2 linked regions of the Gemmatimonas sp. genome follow. The protein of the gene in region 2 interacts with the protein of the main gene of each other region in a pairwise test. Links are inferred from orthologs where the notes say so. Each region holds a gene or a part of one and is shown on either strand. Other genes may lie near its edges. The genes, in order: priA and ssb.

The links.
Region 1: the proteins of ssb (region 2) and priA interact in binary tests that used the Escherichia coli proteins (3 or more experiments, as listed by UniProt). The link is inferred for Gemmatimonas sp. from one-to-one orthologs.

The regions. Positions count from the first base shown.
Region 1 is NZ_JANPLK010000072.1:123,112-133,605, reverse strand. Bases 2,719-5,647 are described here. They hold priA (primosomal protein N'), read right to left. Parts: upstream 5,344-5,647; coding sequence 3,094-5,343; downstream 2,719-3,093. Other genes in these bases: RMP10_RS18325 (dipeptide epimerase), read right to left, coding at 5,376-5,647; RMP10_RS18335 (aminotransferase class I/II-fold pyridoxal phosphate-dependent enzyme), read right to left, coding at 2,719-3,051. In the rest of the region: RMP10_RS18345 (hypothetical protein), read right to left, coding at 1-1,101; RMP10_RS18340 (YceI family protein), read left to right, coding at 1,263-1,850; more of RMP10_RS18335, read right to left, coding at 1,885-2,718; more of RMP10_RS18325, read right to left, coding at 5,648-6,398; RMP10_RS18320 (serine/threonine-protein kinase), read right to left, coding at 6,425-7,345; magnesium/cobalt transporter CorA, read right to left, coding at 7,472-8,497; RMP10_RS18310 (histone deacetylase), read right to left, coding at 8,528-9,460; RMP10_RS18305 (hypothetical protein), read right to left, coding at 9,486-10,494.
Region 2 is NZ_JANPLK010000043.1:123,181-133,736, forward strand. The notes cover bases 4,389-7,379. They hold ssb (single-stranded DNA-binding protein), read right to left. Parts: upstream 6,142-7,379; coding sequence 5,635-6,141; downstream 4,389-5,634. Other genes in these bases: RMP10_RS11755 (LysM domain-containing protein), read right to left, coding at 4,389-5,423; rimI (ribosomal protein S18-alanine N-acetyltransferase), read right to left, coding at 6,230-6,694; tsaB (tRNA (adenosine(37)-N6)-threonylcarbamoyltransferase complex dimerization subunit type 1 TsaB), read right to left, coding at 6,691-7,379. In the rest of the region: RMP10_RS11730 (hypothetical protein), read right to left, coding at 1-836; RMP10_RS11735 (cell envelope integrity protein TolA), read right to left, coding at 841-1,590; RMP10_RS11740 (biopolymer transporter ExbD), read right to left, coding at 1,587-2,000; RMP10_RS11745 (MotA/TolQ/ExbB proton channel family protein), read right to left, coding at 2,003-2,743; RMP10_RS11750 (NAD-dependent epimerase/dehydratase family protein), read right to left, coding at 2,740-3,711; more of RMP10_RS11755, read right to left, coding at 3,903-4,388; more of tsaB, read right to left, coding at 7,380-7,419; RMP10_RS11775 (HD domain-containing phosphohydrolase), read right to left, coding at 7,524-9,005; tRNA (adenosine(37)-N6)-threonylcarbamoyltransferase complex ATPase subunit type 1 TsaE, read right to left, coding at 9,085-9,558; excinuclease ABC subunit UvrB, read right to left, coding at 9,548-10,556. UniProt on the Escherichia coli protein: Plays an important role in DNA replication, recombination and repair. Binds to ssDNA and to an array of partner proteins to recruit them to their sites of action during DNA metabolism. Acts as a sliding platform that migrates on DNA via reptation.

The sequences.
Region 1 (10,494 bases), on a different replicon or contig from region 2:
GTTAGTCGGATTGCGCTCGCGTGCGTCCTGCTCGCGCTCGATGAACAGTCGCAGGATGTGCAGAAAGTCCTGCGCATTGGTGACCACACCGAACGCCTGCCGCGTCCCGCGGTCCTTGAGCTTGCTCACGACGAACTCCGACGAGTCCACACAGATCGTCGGCAGCTCGTGCAATATGCCGTCGCGGTCCATCGTGAACGACGGCAGCATGTTGCCGGTAGCGATCGCGTGCAGCGCGGTCGCGATCATTACCGCCATCGTCGCCTTCGTCGCGTGGGCGCGCATCGCGTCCTGCGCCTCGACGGCATCGGTGATCACGTCGGGCAGCGGCCCGTCGTCACGAATCGAGCCGCAGAGCACGAAGGGGACGCCGCGCGTCACCAGCGCGTGCATGATGCCGTCCTTCACGATGCCCTGCTCCACCGCGTTCGCGATCGAGCCCGCGCCGCGCACGGCGTTGATCGCACGCATATGCAGCCCGTGTCCACCGGTACTCGCCTGCCCCGTACCGGTCATGCCAAGGGTCGTGCCGAACATCGACGCTTCGATGTCATGCACGGCGACGGCATTCCCCGCCAGTAACACCTGCACGAAACCCTGCTCCACGAACCAGGTCATGTCGGTGCGCGCCCGCGAGTGCACGAGTGCCGGGCCCGCCACCCACGTGACGTAGCCACCGGCGTCGCGCTGGTCGAGCAACAGCAGCGCCATCTGGCGATAGTCGATCGGCTTTTCGCGCGACACTTCACTGGTCATGAAGCGGAACTCGCTGCTGTCGTCCGGTTCGACGAATGCGTGCAGATGCACGTACACGCCTTCGCTCCCGTTCTCCGCTTCGCCGACCACTACCAGGTCGCCCTTGGCGACGCGCCGGCCTTCGCGAATCCGCAGTAGCCCGTCCGTGCCAAGCACGATGCCCGAGTCCATGCGCGGCTCGAGCGGCAAGCGCCAGACCCCACCGAGTCGCACGTAGGTCGGAAGATTCGTGGTCGAGAAGAAGCCGTCGGGCAGTACCCCGTTCGCCGGCGCGGGCACAAAACGGGCGTCGGGCGCCGATGAGAGCGGCGCGTCGTCGAATGCAGGCGGGCGGAAGCGGGTCACGTGTGAAACATCACCGGGCGCAGCACCCCCGAACAAGCGGAAATCCGCATTCGCTCCTTGCCTTCTCCCGTGGAGTATTTATCTTATTACTATACTATTGCCCAGACAAACACAGTATACACAACGACTCGCTGCTTCTTCTCAACCCCACGAGATGACACATGACCAAGTCCTCCCGTTTCCTCGCCGGCGCGATGCTCGTGCCCGTCCTGATGGCGGCCCGCCCGTTCGCCGACGTCAAGCCGCACGTCATCGACAAGAACCATAGCCAAATCAACTTCATCGCCGACTCGCGCCTCCTCAGCGCCCACGGCTTTTTCGGCAAGTGGGACGCCGACGTCAAGCTGGACGCGACGAACTGGTCGGCCTCGACGGTCTCCATCTCCATCGACGCGACCAGCCTGAACACCCGCGTCGACATGCGCGACAATCACCTGCGCAGCCCGGACTTCTTCGACGTCGCCAAGTTCCCGACGATCACCTTCAAGTCGGTCAGCGTGACCAAGGTGTCTGAGGGCAAGCTCGACATCGCCGGCGATCTCACGATCCGTGGCGTGACCAAGCGTATCGTCGTGCCGGCGACGGCGGTGTTCTACGAGAAGGGCGCCGGCCGCTTCCGCGGCCAGTTCGCCATCAACCGCAAGGACTACGGCGTCGCGTTCGACTCGGCAGTCAACCCGATCGAGAACGAAGTGCAGGTGCAGTGGGACATGGCCATCAGCGAGCCCAAGCCCGCCGCGGCCAAGTAACTTCGGACCACACGCCGCGATCCTGCGGTGTCACTCAGGACGACGGTACGGCCGCTGCGATCGACGTGATCGCGGCGGCCGCTTTCGTGAGCACGTCGGCTGGCTGCACCAGTGACACGCGGAAGCGTCCTCGCCCCGCGTCACCGAAGGCGATGCCCGGCGTCACGACCACACCGGGGCCGTCCATCAAGGCGTCCACCCAGCCCCAGTCGTCAAAGCCGACCGGCACAGGGAGCCAGAGATACATCGTGGCCTGCGGGGCCTGCACATCCCATCCCCCCGCCTGCATCGCGGCCACCAGTGCATCGCGACGCGCGCGGTACTCCGCCACGATCGGCGGCACGATCGCCTCGTGGTGGGTGAACGCCGCCGCACCGGCCATCTGCGCCATGGTGCTCACGCCATAGCCGATGTTGGAGCGGTACGCATCAAGCCGCGCGATCGCCTCGCGCTTGCCGGCCACGAACGCAATGCGCACACCGGCCATGTTGAAGCTTTTACTACAGGTGTGCATCTCGACCGCCACGCGCGACGCGCCCGGCACCTGTAGCACGCTCGGCACCCGATACCCGTCGAATGACAACTCGCTGTAGGCCAGATCGCTGATCAGCAACAGCGCATGCCGTTCGGCGAACGACACCAAGTGCGCGTAGTCAGTGAGCGTGATGGTCGATGTCGTGGGGTTGCCGGGATAATTCACGATCAGCACGCGCGCCCGCGCCAGATCGACCGGCGCCACCGCGTCAAGATCGAGTCGACCATCGGGCAGGAAGGGCACGAACACCGGCACCGCACCCGCCAGCAGGGTGGCCCGCGCGTACACCGGGTAGTACACCTCGGGCACCAGCACGACGTCACCGGGATTCGTGTGCGACAGAATCAACTCGGCAATGCCTTCTTTGGACCCGGCCAACGCCAACAACTCGGCAACCGGATCGACCTTCACATCGAAGCGCGCGTTCAGATACGTCGAGACGGCGGCCGTATACGCGGGGTGCGCGCGAAAATACGGATAGCCGCTGAGCGAGCGATCGGCAGCCGTGCGCTGCATCGCCTCGATCACGACATCAGGGATCGGCCCGTCGGGGCTGCCGATGCCGACATCGATCAAAGGCTTCCCGGCGGCGCGCTGCCGATTGCGACGCGCATCGAGTTCGTAGAAGACGTACGGCGGAATCGCCGCGAGGCTATTGAGCGACATACCGGAAAGTAAACGGGGGACGGGGCGGCCTACAGCAGCAGCCTACAGCAGCGACACCGGATCGCGGTCGACGGTGAGCCGCAGCTCGTGCAGCTTCGGCACCGGACAGCGCTCGGCGATGTAACGCGCCACCCGCGTCATCAGCCTCGGCTGCGACGACTTGAGCAGAAAATGCCAGCGCCAGCGGTCCTTGATCCGATCGATGGGACACGGGGCCGGCCCGACGAACACGAGATCGCGAAGCCCCTGACGGTCGACCAGTCGCTGCACCCAGTTGGCCGCGGCCACCGCCGTCGCCGCCGTCGCCGCCTGATCGATGCCGCTCACGGTCACGTTGGCGATGCTCACAAACGGCGGATACGCCGGCATCCGACGCGCCCCCAATTCCTCACGCACGAAACCCGTCACGTCGTGCGTAATCGCATGACGGATCGCGTGGCTGTTCGGCATGCGTGTCTGAATGATCACGTCACCACCCTTGGGCCCGCGTCCCGCGCGTCCCGCCACCTGACTGACCAACTGAAAGGTCCGTTCAGCTGCGCGGAAGTCGGGAAGATTGAGTCCGGTATCCGCATCCACCACACCGACCAGCGTGACGTTGGGAAAGTCGAGCCCTTTCGCGATCATCTGCGTGCCCAGCAGAATGTCGACCTCACCGCGTCCTACGCGATCGAGAATCTGCGTGTGTGCCCACTTGCCGCTGGTGGTATCGACATCCATTCGCGCGATTCGCGCCTCGGGGAAACGCTCGGAGAGCACGCGCTCCACCTGCTGCGTTCCCAAGCCGCGACGCCGCATCGTGTCGGCCGAACACTGCGCACATACCGCCGGCACCGGCTGCTGATGCTGGCAGTAGTGACACACGAGCATCTCGGGCACCCGATGATAGGTCAGCGAGATACTGCAATGCGGACACACCGGCACGTCACCGCAGGCATTGCACTGCATGAAACTCGAGTAGCCGCGTCGGTTCAACAACAGCAGGCTTTGCTCCCCGCGCACCAGGCGCTGCTCCAGCGCCACCAGCAACGACTTGCTGAACACGCCCAGCGTTTCGTCGAACGGTGCATTGGGATTGCGCTCCTTCACCGCCTGCTTGAGCTCCACGCGCATATCGACCACGGTCACCGGCGGCAGTTGCGCTCCGGCAGCGCGGTCGGGCAGCGTAAGCCGAATGGCCTGGCCTCGATCGGCGCGCTCCCACGTTTCCAGGCTCGGCGTGGCGCTGCCCAGCACCACTACGGCGCCCTCCACCCGCGCGCGCACGATGGCGGCCTCGCGCGCATGATAGCGCGGCGTCTCCGATTGCTTGTAGCTGCTCTCGTGTTCCTCATCGACGATCACGACACCAACGCGCTCGAGTGGCGCGAACAGCGCCGAGCGCGCCCCGACGGCAATGCGCCGCTCGCCGCGGCGCAACGATTGCCACGCATCGAGCCGTTCCCCGTCACTCAAGCCGGAGTGCAACACCGCCACGTCGTCGCCGAACGCGCCCCGGAAGCGGTCGACCGTCTGCGACGTCAGCGCGATCTCGGGCACGAGTACGATCGCCGTCTTGTCGCGCTGCTGCAGCACGGCGCGCAGCACTTCGATGTACACCAGCGTTTTGCCGCTGCCGGTGACCCCGTGCAGCAGAAACACCTGACCCGGATCGCCGGCAAGGATGGCGCGCACCGCCTCCTTCTGCGCCTCACTCGGATTGGGCGGCGGCAGCGTCCCGGCGCGATCGGCAAACGGATCGCGCTGCTGCACTTCGTCGCGAATTTCCACGAGACCGCGCTTCGCCATCGCCGTGAACACGCCGGCGCTGCAGTGGGCCTGAATGCGCAACGACTCCAGTGGCGCCGCGCCGCCCTGTGCTTCCAGCAGGTCGTACACGACGCGCTGCTGCTTGGCGCGGGCAAACGTCTGTTCGCGCTGCAAGAGCGACGGCAAATCCGCGACGATGCGCACCATGCGCTGCGTGCGTGAGGCCGGCGCCGGCGCCTTGGCCGATGTCAGTGCCGTAGGCAGCATGGAGCGCAGCGTCAGCCCGAGCGGTGCGGCATACCAATCGGCAATCCACTTCCCTGTCTGTAGCAGCGACGCCGGCAGCGACGGCACATCGTCGACCACCGCGTGAATCGGCTTGAGCACGATCCCTTCTGGCGGTGCCGTGGCACCCAGACAGATCCCGATTTCCGGGCGATTGCGAAACGAGACCAGCACGCGGGTGCCGGGCGCTATCGGCACCGCGATGCCATCAGGTACACGATACGTGAACGTGCGAAAGAGCGGCGCCGCCAGCGCCACTTCAATGCAGCGAGACGCGCCCTCAGCGTCGGTCAGCGGCGCTGCACGCCGAGTCCCGGCGCGTCGCTGAGGGTGACCTGTCCGTTCGGAATCGACGGGCCGGTGAATGGATCGTCGGCGAGCAACGCCGCGCCGTCGAGATCGGCGTCGTCGAGCAGCGGCGAGAAGTGCGCGGCCGCCGCGATCCCGAGCGTGGTTTCGATCATGCAACCACACATCACGCGCATGCCATGTGCCCGCGCCACGGCGATCATGCGCATCGCTTCGCGCAACGAGCCGCACTTGGCGAGCTTGATGTTGATGCCGTCGACTGCGCCGACCAGCTTCGGAATGTCGGTCGCTACGATGCACGACTCGTCGGCCACGACCGGAATCGGCGAACGCTCACGCACGAAGCGAAGTCCGGCGATATCGTGCGGGGCAAGCGGCTGCTCCAGCAGGTCCACGCCTACATCGGAGAGCGGCTGCAGCATGGCGAGAGCCTGCTTGGGCGTCCATGCGGCGTTGGCGTCCACGCGCAGCGTGGCGTGCGGCGCCTCTTCGCGAACGATGCGCAACACCTCGCGGTCCCAGCTCGAGCCCAGCTTGATCTTGAGAATCGGATATGCCGCCGCATCGCGCACGCGTGCGCGCAGCGTCTCGGCGTCGGGAGCAATGCCGATCGTGAACGTGGAACGCGGCGCCGCGGTCGCGTCGAGCCCCCACATCTTCCAGAGCGGCACGCCGAGCCGTTTGGCCGCCAGATCATGGAGCGCCGAACTGATCGCACAGCGCGCCGCGGCATTCCAGCGCAGCGTTTTCTCGAGTTCACGCTCGATGGCGTCGATCGACCAGCTATTGGCGTGTTCCAGCACCGGTGCAAACTGCGCCATGGCCGTCATCACGCTATCCGCTGTTTCGCCGTAGAAGCGACTCGGTGCCGCTTCGCCCCACCCTTCCGCGCCGTCAGCGTCCCGCAGTCGCACCCAGACCACGCGATACTCGCTGAAACCACCGCGCGCGATGATGAACGGGTGCGTCGTGTGGACCGTGAGAATTTCCGCGTGCAATTGCATGGAACGGGCCGTCGTGGTGGAGGAGATCAGAACGGGGTGAGTCCCGACGGACGTGATGAGCGGGCCGCGCGCAGCTCGGCCCCCGGAGCCTGACCCAGAAACGCGATGAGCGCATCGGCCAGCTCGAAACCGCGATCGTACCGATCGACCGCTTGCTTGGAGAGGCACTTCATCGTGATCGCGCTCAGTTCGGCCGGGATGCGCGTATCGACCTGATCGGGAGCCACCGGCGCCTCGTGCACATGCTTGTACCCCACGGCGTACGAGTCTTCGCCGTCGAAGGGCGGATGTCCCAGGAGCATCTCGTACAACAGCAGACCGACGGCATACAAGTCGCTGCGGCCGTCCACGAGCTTGCCCATCGCCTGTTCGGGCGACATGTAGTGCGGCGTGCCCATGGCGCGGCCGCTGGCGGTGAGGCGGCCATGGAACCGTGCCGTCGCGATCCCGAAGTCGGTGAGGGCGACATTGCCGTCCTCGTCGAACAGGATGTTGTCGGGCTTGATGTCGCGATGCACCACGCCATGTCGATGGGCGTAGTCGAGCGCGCAGGCAACCTGCACCGCGATGGAGGCCGCCGAGCTGGCCGACATGGTCTTGCGGCGCGACAGCATATCGGCCAACGAGCCGCCGGCGTAGTACGGCATCGCGAGATACTCGATGTCGCCCGCCGTGCCCATGTCGGCGATCGCGCAGATGAACGGATGAATCAGGCGCGCCGCCGCTTCGGCTTCCCGTCGAAAGCGCTCGCGCATCTCCGGCTCCTGCGCCAGCGTACGGTGCAACACCTTGATGACCAGCGGCCGGGCCAGCACCGCATGCTTCGCCAGATACACGTGCGCCATGCCGCCGCTCCCCAGCCGCTTCACCACCGTGTAGCGATTGCCCGTGGCCACGCGCAGTTCGCGCAACTCTTCGTCGGGGATGTCGATCGGCGGAGCCGACACGTCCGGGAGCGGCACGCCACAGCGCGTACAGCGCGCGGCCGCGGCCCGGTTCCAGGTCCCGCATTCAGGGCAGAACATCTGGCGAGGAAGAAGGGAGAGTGGGGATCGAACGGACGAACGGGCGGGTCAGAGCAGTCGACGGCGCCGCAGGTAGAAAAGTAGCAGGCCGCCCAACCCGAGTTGTACGACCAGCAGCACCCAGAACCCGTGTGGCCATCCCGACAGCGGAATCGTCGAGAAATTCATACCCCACATGCCACTCACGACCACGAAGGGCAGCGACATCGTCGCCACGACCGACAACGCTTTGGTCGTCGCTCCCAGACGATTCGACACCTGTGTGAGATACGCGTCCATCGTGCTGCTGAGCAGATCGCGATACGTATCGAGCGCATCGTTGATGCGCAGCACGTGATCGTAGATGTCCCGGAAATAGATCTGCACGTCGGGCGTCAACAACGTGCTCGGCCGATTCGTCAGCACATTCATGACTTCGCGTGACGGTTGCAGATAGCGTCGCAGCGACAGCACCAGCCGCTTCACGTGAAACAGGTCACGCAAGGCCGTTTCATCGAAGTCTACGAAGACCCGCTCTTCGAGCCCGTCGATGAACTCGTCGATCTGCTGCATGATGGGGAAAAAGCTGTCGATCGTGTCATCGAGAATCGCGTGCAGCGCGCGTTCCACGCCTCGTGCCAGCAGATCCGGCGACCGGCGCAGCTGTTCCGACACGCGATCGATCGACACCATCGGACCGGCGTGCACGGTGACGAGGTAGTGCGGTCCGAGAAAGCAGTACAGCTCTTTCGTTTCGAGGTCATACGGATCGTCGGTGTCGGCGGCGAGCGCCACGCCGCGGATGATGACGAACAGGAACCCCTCGTACTCCTCGAGCTTGACGCGGGAATTCGGATTGAGGGTGTCCTCGATCGCGAGCGGATGAAAGCGGAAGACCTTCTCCAGCATCGCATGCTGCGAGCGCACCGACGAATCGATGTCGACCCACATGGGCCCACCATCAGCCAGCAACTGGGCGATGTCGCGGGGATGACAATCGATGACGTCCTCACCCGACAGCGACCGGTAAATGGTGCGCGGCGGCGGATCGTGCGGCGGGTCGATCGAGACGAGGGCATCGGGGACGGTAGTCATGATGTCGGAATCATGGTGACCAGCAGGCCGTCAGGCCAGCGCCGCCAAGTGCACGAGTACGGCCTGCGCCACTGGATCCGGGGCGTACCCGCCTTCCATGGCGCTCACCAGCCGACCGCCGCACCAGCGTTCGGCGCGTTCCACGAGCGCTCGGGTGAGCGCGTCGATATCGTTCAGCGTCAGCGTGAAGGCCCCCAGCGGGTCGCCCTCGAGACAGTCGAAGCCGGCGCTCAGCAGAATCAGATCGGGGGTGAATCCGTCCGCCGCCGCATCGACCGCGCGCAGCAACGCCTCCACGTACTGCGACGACGGCAGGGACGGCGCCATCGGCACGTTCCACACGGTGCCGTGCGGGCCACGGTCGTCGGCGGCGCCGGTGCCAGGGTACCACGGCCACTGATGCATCGACACGAAGTGGATGCGCGACTCGTGCTCCACCAACGCCTGCGTACCGTTCCCGTGATGCACGTCCCAATCCACGATCAACACGCGCCGGCAGGCCTTCGTGGCCAGCGCGTAGTGGGCGGCGACCGCCACATTGCCAAACAGACAGAATCCCATCGCGCGATCGCGCAGGGCGTGATGCCCGGGGGGACGCACGGCGGAAAAGCTGCGCGGCGCACGACCATCGAACGCCATGTCGACCCCGTCCAGCACACAACCGGTGCCGGCGGTCGCGGCGTCCCACGATCCTTCGCTCACCACCGTGTCGGGATCGAGACGGCCACCGCCCGACTGCGCCAGCTCGCGCACTTTCGCGATATAACCACGATCGTGCGCCAGGGCGATCTCGTCTTCGGTGGCGTGTCGCCCCTCGTGATGCTGCAGCGCCTCGAACAACGCCTGATCGTAGCGCAACGCGCGCGGGATGGCGCGCAGGCGTCCCACGTGCTCGGGGTGCTCCCACCCCGTGTCGTGGCGACCGCAATCGGAGTGCGAGAGAAACGCGACCTGCTGCTTCATGCCATGTATCCGGACGGAAGAAGTCTCATCGATTGCCGCGCAAACGCCGCGAAGCCCATTCGCCCAGCAGCGCCAACGCGATCACCATGAACAGTAGGCCGGGCGCCGCGCGCAGGCGATCCATCAGGGTATCGAACGCCGATCGGGCAGTCGCCCGGTTCGGCGCAACGGCACGGTCGGCCGCCACCGGCCCGCCGAGCCGCGCCACAAGGTCGGCGAAGGGCGCCGCCTCGCCCGGATAGGCATCAGCCAGGGTATCGCCAGCAACGGCCGGCACACCGGCCGCCAGGGCCAATACGCCGCCCCACCACGCGCGATGCTCGGCGGCGCCGTCATCGGTGCCCTCCATGCGCCAGCGCCAGCTGTTTCGATAGGCACTGGCCACCACGCGTCCGGCGCCCACCCGTTGCGCGACCAGGACGGGATCCGCGTGCCCGTGATCCGATGGATCGGACCGCACCACTGAGGCGCCACGAGTCGCCACCAGTTCCCAGGCCTCGAGCCCCCGCCGCGGGGCACTCGTCAGCAGGGCGCCGGCCACCGCACCGCGGGTCGACGTCGCGCGCACGGGGCTGATCGACGTCAACGCCGGAATACGTATGGCGTCTCCACCCAGCACGAGTCCGCCGCCCTGCTGCACGAAGCGCGCGATGCCGGTCGCGTCGACCGACATGCTGTCGAGTAATACCACTACCGCGTAACGCGCCGTGTCCAGACGCGCCGGCGCACCAACCGTGATCGCGGCGCGCGGTGAAAGGCGATAGCTGCCGTCCACCTGCCACCCCGCTTCTTCCAGCGCGGCGACAACAAACTTCGACTCCCATCCCGGCTGGGCCATCACCATCACCCGTCGCGTCGGCGCCGACTGCCGAGCCGTCACGCGAGCTTCCGACGCACCGGTCAGCGCGCGCAGTGGCGACGACACGCTGGCCAGCCGCCACCCGGCCCGCCGCGTGTTCGGGATGGAATCCAGCATGCCGCCGAGGTCACGAAGCACCAACGGCAACGACGCATTGGTCGCACCAGCCACGCGC
Region 2 (10,556 bases):
GCGCCGCCCTCGATCGGCATGGCGTAGAGATCGGTTCCCGTGTCCGAGCCACGGGCGTACACCACCGTGCGCCCGTCGGGCGACACCGACGGCGAACTGTGCTCGATGCCCGCCGACGACGCCAACGTTCGCTGTGAACCCGTACCGAGATCCGTCATCATGATCGGATTGCGCACACCGTCGAGCACACTGTACACCAGCCCGCGCCCCCCGGGCAGCCACTGCGGCGACATGCCGCTCGGCGTCGCCGGGGTCACATTTGCGCGATCGCTATCAACTATCCACACCCGCCCGCCGCGCGTGAATGCAATGCGCGTCTGGGCAATGCCGCGCTGTCCGGTGATCCACTCTTCGATCGCGTCGGACACACCGTGCATCGCCGAGCGCCACGCTGGTGAGAGCGCCGTCGACGGCAGCGGAAAATCCTTGCTGTTCAGCACGGCCTTCTTTGACACGTCGTGCAACGCGACTCGCACCCATCCCGAGGGTAGCAGCGTGGACTGCACGATGCCATCCACGCCGAGCTTGGCAAACAGCGCGTAATTGGGCGGTCCGTTCACCACCGGCGCGCTCGACGTGGATACCACGTTGAAGCGATCGCTGTAGTCGAAATCCCGCGACAGGATCGTTGCCACCGAGTCGCCGTTCACGCCCTTCACCGGCAGCACCATCAGCGCCGTTTTCTGCCCCGCCACGTAGCGCGTGCTCAGGCTCACACCCGGCGGTTGCGCCTGCGCTACTACGCGCGACGGCACCGTCGTGCCAACGGCCAGCAGCGCACCGGCAAGCATAGGCCGCGCGCGAAGCAGCAGCGAAAGAACCTTCATCTGGAGCATGCGGTCAGTTGGGTCGCAAGGCATAGTCAAACGTGAAATACACGATCAGCACGTCGTCCGTCCATCCCTGAGGAAGCGGGCCGAATCCGCGCGTGGAACCAACCGCTTCAACCGCACCCATCGCATCGAGATCGTAGATACGATCACCCGATCCCTTCACGACTTCGATGGCCATCACCGAGCCGTCGCGACGGATCGTGAATTTCACCTCCGACACGAGCGATGCGGACACACGGCGCGGCGTCCAGTTCAACGTGATTTGCCGGACGATATTCTGCAGATACCCGGGATACGGAAAGTCGATCCCGCGAATGCTCAGGTTCGCGACATCCGCCCCTTTGCCGCCCTGCGCGCCAGCACCAGCCTTAGGCGCCGCAGTGGCTTTCGACGCGGTCGGCGATGCGGTCTTCGAACCCGCCGTCTTGGTGCGCGATGTCGAGGGCGTCGCCTTGGGCGACGGCAAAACCTTCTTGGCGGTCGAGGGCTTCGGGATCACCTTCTCTTCCGGCACACGCTCGGCGCCAGCGATATCCGGGGCCTGCGCCGACGGCTGCGCGGCGGGAGTCACCACACCGGCTTGTCGCGGTCCAGGCGGTGCACCCACTAACTCTACGCGGTACACCGGCGGACGCGGCGCCTCGGCACGCGTGCCCCACCAGATGGCCGCCGCCACGAGTGCGAGGTGCACCACCGCGGAGAACGCGATGCCGCGGCCGAGCGTCGTCGGCCCAGTCGCCGTGCGCGACAGGCTCACCGATCGCCGTCCGGTTCAGCGACGAGCCCGACATCCGTGATGCCCTTGGCCTTCATCGCGGCGACGATGCGCACCACGGTCCCGTACGGTACGGCCTCGTCGGCACGCAGATACACGCCACCGCCGCCCTTCTTGTCCGACAACGCCTTGATGCTTCCCGCGAACTCGTCGAACGAGAGCTTGGTCTCGTCGATGAAGATCTGCCCACGCCGATCGACCGTGATCACGAGTCCGTTTTTCGGTTCCAGCGGCGCGACATCCGCCGTCGGCAGCGCGATATCCACGCCGCCTTGCATGATCGGTGCAGTGATCATGAAGATGATCATCAGCAGCATCATCACGTCGATCAGCGACACCACGTTGATCTCAGCGTTCACGCCAGCGCGCTCCCGACGGCGGCCGCGGCGCATCCTCAGATCCGCCCTTCGCGCACCATCAGCGCGATCAGTTCCGAGCCGAAACCTTCAAGCGCGTCGTCGAAGCGATTGAGGCGTGACGCAAACACGTTGTACGCGAACGCCGCCGGAATCGCGACCGCGAGTGCCGCTGCGGTCGCCATCAGCGCAGTACCAATACCTGGCGCCACCGCTTGAATGTTGCCCGAACCTTTCTGGCCGATGCCGACGAACGCTTCGATCACGCCGAGGACGGTGCCGAAGAGGCCAATCAGCGGACTCACGCTGCCGACCGTCGCCAACCACGGGATGTACTGCCCGAGATCTTCACGCGCCTTCGACCCTTCGGCGTCGAGCACGAGCCGCAACGCTTCCACCTGTGAGCCGGACAACCGCGCCGTGCGATCATTGGTCGCGCCGAGTGCCGGCTTGGTGTCGTTCAGGAACGACACCGCTCGCGCGAAAACCGCCGTGAACGCACTGGGCTTGGCCCGCTGCGCGCACAGCATCGCGTCGTCCATGCCGCGCGCGCGCTCGAAGTCGGCCACAAACGCCCGGCCGTTGGTCTCGGCCGTCTTGAATCCGCGCCACTTCGAGAACATGATCGCCCATGAAATCAGCGACAGCACCACCAACAGTGCCAACACGCTCTTTGTAACGGGATCGCTGTTGATCAGCATGCCCAGCATCGATGACGGCAACGCGTCCTTCTCGCTCGCCAGCTGCAGTGCGGCGAACAGTCCGACCACCGCCGTCACGCCTGCTGCTCCAGGCGCGCACGACGATCGGCGAAGAACCGATAGGTGTTCTCAAGTCCTTCGCGCAACGTGACCTTGGGCGTCCAACCCAGCACGGCCTGTGCCTTCGCGGTGTTCAGTGCGGAGCGGGCGAGCTCACCGGCTCGCGCTGGCGCGTAGTCGATCGGCGAATGCGCCGACGAGACGGTACGCAACGTTTCCGCCAGCGTATTCACCGACGTCTCGATTGACGTCCCGATATTGAAGGCGCGAGCATCGAGACGGCCACGCGGCGGAAGATCGACGGTCGCCGCTGCGAAGTTTGCTCCGGCGACGTCACCGGCGTAGACGTAGTCACGCGTCTGCTCGCCGTCGCCGAATACCGTCAACGCGCGACCATCAAGTAGGCGGTTGCAGAAGATCGCCACCACGCCCGCTTCACCATGCGGATCCTGACGCGGACCGTACACGTTGCCGTATCGTAGCGCGACGTTGTCGAGTCCATGCACGCGCCCGTAGTACGCGAGGTAGTACTCGATCGACAACTTCGCGATGCCGTACGGCGCTTCGGGATCCTTGCTGTTCGATTCGGCGCTCGGCGGCGGATCGAAATCGCCGTACAACGCGCCGCCCGTCGACGACAGAATGGTGCGAGTGGGATGGCCGCCCGCACGGACGGCTTCCATCAAGTTCAGCGTGCCGAGAATGTTGCGCGTGGCATCGTAGACGGGATCGAGCACACTGCGGCGCACATCGATCTGCGCGGCCAAATGACACATCACGTCGAACTTGCCATCGCGGATCAGCGCGGCCGCTTCGGGCGTGGTGATGTCGCCGCGCACAAAGCGCGCCGCCGACGGGATGTTCTCCTCACGTCCGCTCGACAAGTCGTCGAGGATGGTGACCTCCCAGCCCTCGGCCAGAAACCTGTCCGCGACATGGGATCCGATAAAGCCTGCACCACCCGTCACCACGACCGTCTTTGCCATGCCGTTCGTTTCCTCATCCGATGGGGAAATCCGCTGTCGTCGCGTCTCGCCAAGGGGTTGTCTGAGACGCACAATGTCCCAATGTACACACGCGCCGACGCCCACGGGGGCCTCGGCGCGTGCGAGTACAGAATCGAGTTGGGAGCGATGCGACGCCGATCACGTCGCGCGCGGTCACCTCAGGCCACGCGTCAGGGCGCCTTGGCCACTCGGCGGGCGGCGAGACCAACGCCGATATCCGACTGATACTGGCGCATGATCACCGCCGAACTGCCACCCGACTCGCTGCGTACCACGCGCACCGTCGCCACCAGGGACTCTTGCGACGGCTGCTCCTTGGTGCCGCTGCGATACAGCCCGAATTCGTCGCCGGCCTTCACGCCCTGCGTCGTACCGGCGACAAGCATCAGGAAGCTCTGCAGCGTGGGCTGCAGCTCGTGCGGATCGATCCACCGTACGCTGGTCTTCACATCGGGCTCGGCGAGCTTCTGCACAGACAGCCACGGAGCGGACGAGCCGGTCGACGGCAGGAGCCGCTGCCCCTGTTCAACCCGACCGGACTGCCGCTTGAGCACGGCCAGCACCGGTTTGCCGGCCTCGACCCGCACGATCTCGATGATGCCCGCCGGAATAGCGATCATCGACTGCTTGTCGGCGGCAGCCGGTGTCGTGACCGCCACGAGCCGCTGACCCACGGTGTAGGCGACACCAGCCGGTGGACGCACCTCGATCTGGTCCGTCATGATTGCCCGCTGCGGGTATCCGCTTTCCGCAGTCGCAGGCGAGCCCACTCGCTTCAAGATCGAACCGGACTTGGCTAGCTCCGACTGCAGCACGACGAACGGTGCCGCGTCGAACTCGGCCTGCCGGGGCGCGGGGGTGTTGGGACGAAGCACAGCGCGCGTCCGGCGTTCCGCTTCCGCAGCGTCGGGGAGATCGCGGTGAAAAACCGTCTCCACTTCACTGCTCTTGCGCGACGCTTCCTGCGTCTCGAGATCGACCAGACCAATGCGCGTTCCCTTCCGCGACATCATCAGCTCGCTCGAATGCTGCGGCTGAAAATTCACCCGCGATGTATCCGCTTCGACGGACGCCTTCGTAACGGTGTCGATCGCCGCCACGGCCGCCGACTTGGCGGCGGCAGCGGGGGCCCGACCCTTGGCGGCGCCAGCTCCGGCCGCGGCATTGCGCTTACCGGCGGTCTGCGCCGACAGCGAGCCCGACGGGCGAGCCGGGGGCGGAGGCGGCAACGTGCCCTCACCCGCCTTGGCTAGGGCAACACTTGGCACCGTGGAATCTGCCGGTGCCGCCGCCATCGCGGCCGCCTTCGCGCCACGAACGGTGGGCGACGCTGGAACGCTGAGCCGCATGCCAACCTGAAGCGGAGCCGGCCCGGTCGTCGAGATCCGATTGCGCTTCGCGAGCGCGGGCCACTGATGGCCATCGCCGTAGAACCGCGCGGCAATTCCCCAGAGGGTTTCGCCGGCCCGCACCACGTGCGTCGTCGTGGCAGAATCCTTGATCTGATCGAGCGTCGAATCGGAAGCCGACACGATACGACCCTCTGCTTCCTGACCGTGCACGACGGTAGGACGCCAGACGAGCAAGAGAGCGAGCGTCGACAGCAGTGCCACGAAAATGCGATACACCGGCTGCAACGCCCGGTGGGATTCGATGGCCGTAGACGACTGCGGCTGGTTTGCAGCGCGCATTAGCGAGCCTCACAGTGGAAAGACTTCGCGCCCCCGCCCGGGGCGCTGGAGGGCCCTCGACTCGCTTGCATAACTGCATGCGAGGTGCCCACACCGGAGACGCCTGCGACGGACGCGCGTAACGGCGGGGGCATCACGGCAATGGTCGGCATCATCACATTTGCCGCCGTCAGGAGTTCCTGACGGCGGGCACCATGAATCCTGCGGCGATTTAGAAGGGCAGATCGTCGTCTTCGTCTTCCAGCGCGCCCGGAAAATCTCCGAACTCTTCCTTGCCCGCTGACGGCGCAGCCGCCGTTTTCGGACGCGCTGCCGGGGCCGCCGTGCGACGCGGCGCGCTGTCCATCTCGTCGCCGCCGCCACCGCCGGCGCGACCGCCGAGGAGCATCAGTTCCTTGACCTTGATCTCGGTGGTATACCGGGTCTGTCCGTCCTTGTCCTGCCACTGACGGTACTCGATCTCGCCTTCGACGTAGATCTTCTCGCCCTTCTTCACGTACTTCTCCACCACGTCGGCCAGACCCGAGCCGCGTGCGCTGTTCCAGACGACGCAGCGATGCCACTCCGTCTTTTCCTGCTTCGCGCCACTCTGGTCCGTCCAGTTGCGGCTCGTGGCAAGCGAGAACTGCGCGACGCGCGTTCCAGTGCCGACTGTGCGGATTTCGGGATCGGACCCGACGTTGCCAATCAAAATGGCCTTGTTCAGGCTGCGACTCATGGTGCCTCCTCGAAGTACGATGGTAATGGGTGTCGGATAAGCTAGGAGGGTCCTCTGACCAAACCAAACCCGAAAGCCGCACGCGGGGCTATTCGGACGCCATGGCGTCGCGACGCAGCACAAGGGCGTCCTCGACGGGGTGTCGGTAGTACCCTCGGCGGCGCCCGACGGCCGCAAATCCACGGGACGAATAGAGCGCGCGAGCGGCTGCGTTTGACTCGCGCACCTCAAGGAACATGGCGGCGACCCCGGCGTCAGTCCCCGCCGCGATCGCATCGTCCAGCAGCCGGGCCCCGACCCCCCGTCGGCGCATCCCAGGGGCCGTCGCAATATTGGCGATCTCCGCCTCGTCGGCGGCCTGCAGCATGATGCAATATCCAACGACTCCACCCGACGCATCGACGGCGGTCATCATTCGCGAAAAGGGATGCACCAAGAGCTCGTGAAACGACCGTGACGGCCAGGGGTCGCTGAACGCGAGCGCTTCGATCGACGCCATCGCCGGCACATCATCGGCCTTGGTGGGCCGGATCGCGAGAAGTGGCGTAGTCATGAAACGCCGAGGGAGGGCAATGTCGCACCGTGCGACGCTTCCCATTTCACCTGCGCTTCCGCCAGGCGCCCATACTGTGGCTCCCAGCTCTCCAACGGTACGACACGGGTCCACGCGTGCGGTACCACCCGCAACAGGTGCGCTGACCACGGTGTTACGACCTGAGTCTCGAGCTCCGCCACGGGCGACGAGAGCACGGCTAGGCGAGGACGTCCTGCCACGTGCATGTCGAGCTGTTCCAGTGTCATGCGCTGGAGCGCAGACTGCGCCTGCACACGGCGATTTTCGTCAAACCTGACGTCGAGGACGTAACGCTCGCCTCGCAGAGCATCTCCATGTACCACCGCGGGGCCGGCCGGCAGCGCGTCGCTTGCGTCCGCCGCCGCGAGGAGCAGCGATGACACGGCGAACAGCGACAGCGACGCTCCGTGGGCCAGCCCCTTCGCCAGCGACGCCGCGATGCGCAACGACGTGAAGCTTCCCGGGCCTTCTCCGCAGACGACGCCCGTGAGATGCTGCGGTTGCATGTCGGCCGCTTTCAGAAGCGCCTGAACCGCCGGGAAGAGCTGATCCTCACGCCCGGCACCCATGGCGACGGGGTGCATCGCGACAAGCGCTCCATCGGCGATGAGCGCCACCGAGCCGGCAGTCGTCGAGGACTCGAGCACGAGCAACCGTGCAGACGGGAACGCCAATGACTCTTGAGGGAACACGCGTGCGGACATACACAGAGTCTAGCGCGCCCACCGAACGATCCCCAGCCCTCCGTCGCGTCAAGTCGGCGCCGAGTACGCGCCGTCGCGGCCAGCGTTCCCCCCGGGACTGATCGCTACGCCACGCTGGCAATCCGGGTAAACTTGGCGGGCTCCTGACGGAGTTGGGGGAACGGGTCCTCACGTCCCTCAGCAAGCACCGCGAAGGTGCCGCGTTCGGCCAGCGCCGCCGCTGCGTCGAACACCTGGCTATCGAAGGCGGTACCCCGATCTCGACGCATGATGTCGAGTACGACCGGCACCTCCAACCCGGCGCGATACGGGCGATCGGCCGTGAGCGCCTCATACACGTCGGCCACCGCCAGTACACGCGACAGCAGTCCGAGCTGCGAGGCATCCAGCTTCCAGGGGTACCCCTTGCCGTCGAGTCGCTCGTGATGCTGCGCGGCCTCTTGGGCGAATCCGTTGAACGCGCTGACGCGCTCGAGGATCTCCCATGTCCATCGCGGATGCTTCCGGATCTCCCCGAACTCTTCGTCGGTGAGCTTGGCCGGCTTGTCGAGAATTCGATTCGAGACGCCTAGTTTGCCGATATCGTGCAACAGGCCGGCACGGAGGGTATCACGGCACATGTCGGCGTCGGCCCCCATCGACATGGCGATTCCCACCGCATAGCGCGCGACGTTCGTTGAATGCCGAGCGGTGTACGGCGTCTTGGCGTCGATCACCGCGGCAAAGGCATACGCGATGCTGTCGAGCCGTTCGTCGGTGGCGTGCAGTGGAATACCACCCGGCTCGAGCGTCAGTACCGCCTGTTCGAGGTTCGCGCTATCGGCGAGCACAGCCCACCAGGTACGATCGCGCTTCCACGGAGCGACGAGATCGACGAGTCGCGGATCGAACCAACGGCCTCGCCGCTGACGAGTCATGTCGATCGCGGCATCGATACCGTTCTCACTCCAATACGCCTCGAGCGTCTGCGCAATCAACAAGATGCGCGACAGCAACGGGATCTCGTCACCCGCCAGTCCGACCGGATGACCAAGGCCACACCAGTGCTCGTCGACATGGGCGATCGCCTCGCTCGTGGCCCCCGGGAATCCGAGTACGAGCGCGATCTGCGCGCCGCGTTCGCATCGCGTTTGGATGATTTCACGCGTCATCGACGGCGTGCGCGCGATACGCAAGAAGTGCGACACGCGGGCGAGCGGATTCCGACCGACGCCGCAGTTCTTCGCGGTACGCATCGCGAGCCTCCAGCGATCGTGCCAATCGACCAGACGCATGTCGCGCTTCACGTCCTGATCGTCGCTGCCGAACAGCGCCGACATGCGTGCGGCGTTGCTGGAACACCCGGAATCCTTCAAGAGCGCCGCGTAGTACAGCGCTCCCATCGTCTCGTCATCAAGATGCAACTCCCGACCGAGCCGCATCGCGATCAGCGCCGTCCGGAGCGTGTGACCTGGTCGCTGTCCCTCGGTGAGATCGAGCGCATATGTCAACGCCGAGATCACTTCGGCCAGACGAATGTACGAGACGCGTAGGCCGGCGACGGGCATGGCGATGATGCGAGGGATGCGGGAGACACCGACCGACATGCGGTGCTCCACCATTCCATGACGACGACGTCCGCCGGACGGTCACCGGCGCGACCCCGATCCCGACATACCGGCAGATTCAGCGCATCGTCGGCGCGTGAATGCGGAGTAACCGTCGATTCGCGTTTTCCGGATCATGACCGAGCACCACGTGAATCCTGTCACGCGGCAACGTATTCACGGCGCGATCAGGCCACTCCACCAGCAGGACCGGCGCGCTCTCGACCACCTCATCCCACCCCAGCATCTCCAGTTCCGCGTCCGACCGCAAGCGATACAGATCGGCGTGGATCACCGGGCCTCGAGGCGCGTCATACTGCTGGATGATCGAGAATGTCGGACTCGTCACCGCCTCGATGGCGGAGACGCCGATCCCGACGCAAATCGCCCGCACCAGTGTGGTCTTTCCCGCTCCGAGGTCACCCTCGAGCGTGATTACGACCGGACGCGGAAGTACCGCCCCGAGTGCCCGCCCCCACGCCTCCAGCGAATCCCGATCCGGGGCCCGCGGAGCGCCTCGCCCCAGCAAGTACCCGAGCGAGTCAGCGGCCACGCTTGCCTCCGGCGCGCCGCATCGGTGCGCTACCGGGGGGGCGCTTGGGAGCGGCCGTGTTGCCGCGCGCCTGTTCCGGCTTCTCTCCGAGCGCGGTGCGGACTTCGAAGAGCTGGTCGCGCAGTCGAGCTGCTGCCTCGAAATCGAGGGCGATCGCCGCTTCGCGCATGGCGACTTCCAGCTCCCCCACGAGCGTCTGCAAATCCTCACGCGACCGCGGTGCGCTCTCGGCACCCAATCGCTTGGTGGTCGGAGTGGCCTCCTCGTGCGGCGCGCGCGCATCGGCGACCCGCGTAATCAACCGGACATCATCGATGCTCTTCAGGACGCCGTGCGGGGTGATCCCGTTCTTCTCGTTGTGCTCACGCTGAATCGTCCGACGGCGATCGGTTTCGTCGATGGCACGCTGCATCGACCCGGTGATGCGGTCGGCATACAGGATCGCCATACCGTTCAAATGGCGTGCCGCGCGTCCGATCGTCTGGATCAACGACCGATCGCTGCGCAGGAAGCCTTCCTGGTCGGCGTCAAGAATCGCCACCAGCGATACCTCGGGCATGTCGAGCCCTTCGCGGAGCAGGTTGATGCCAATCAACACATCGAATTCACCGAGGCGCAACCCACGCACGATTTCCATGCGCTCGATGGCGTCGATATCGGAGTGCATGTATCGCACCCGAACACCCACCTGCTGCAGATAATCGGTAAGATCTTCCGACATCCGCTTCGTGAGCGTGGTGACCAGCACCCGCTCGCCCTTGCGCTCGCGAATGCGAATCTCGTGAAGCAGATCGTCCACCTGCCCCTTCACCGGACGAATTTCCAGGACTGGGTCCAGGAGGCCCGTGGGGCGGATGACTTGCTCGACGACCACGCCTTCCGAGAGTTGCAGCTCTAATTCCCCAGGCGTCGCCGAGACATTCACGAGCCGCGGTACCAGCTGGATGAACTCGTCGAAGACCAGCGGTCGATTGTCGAGCGCACTGGGTAGCCGAAAT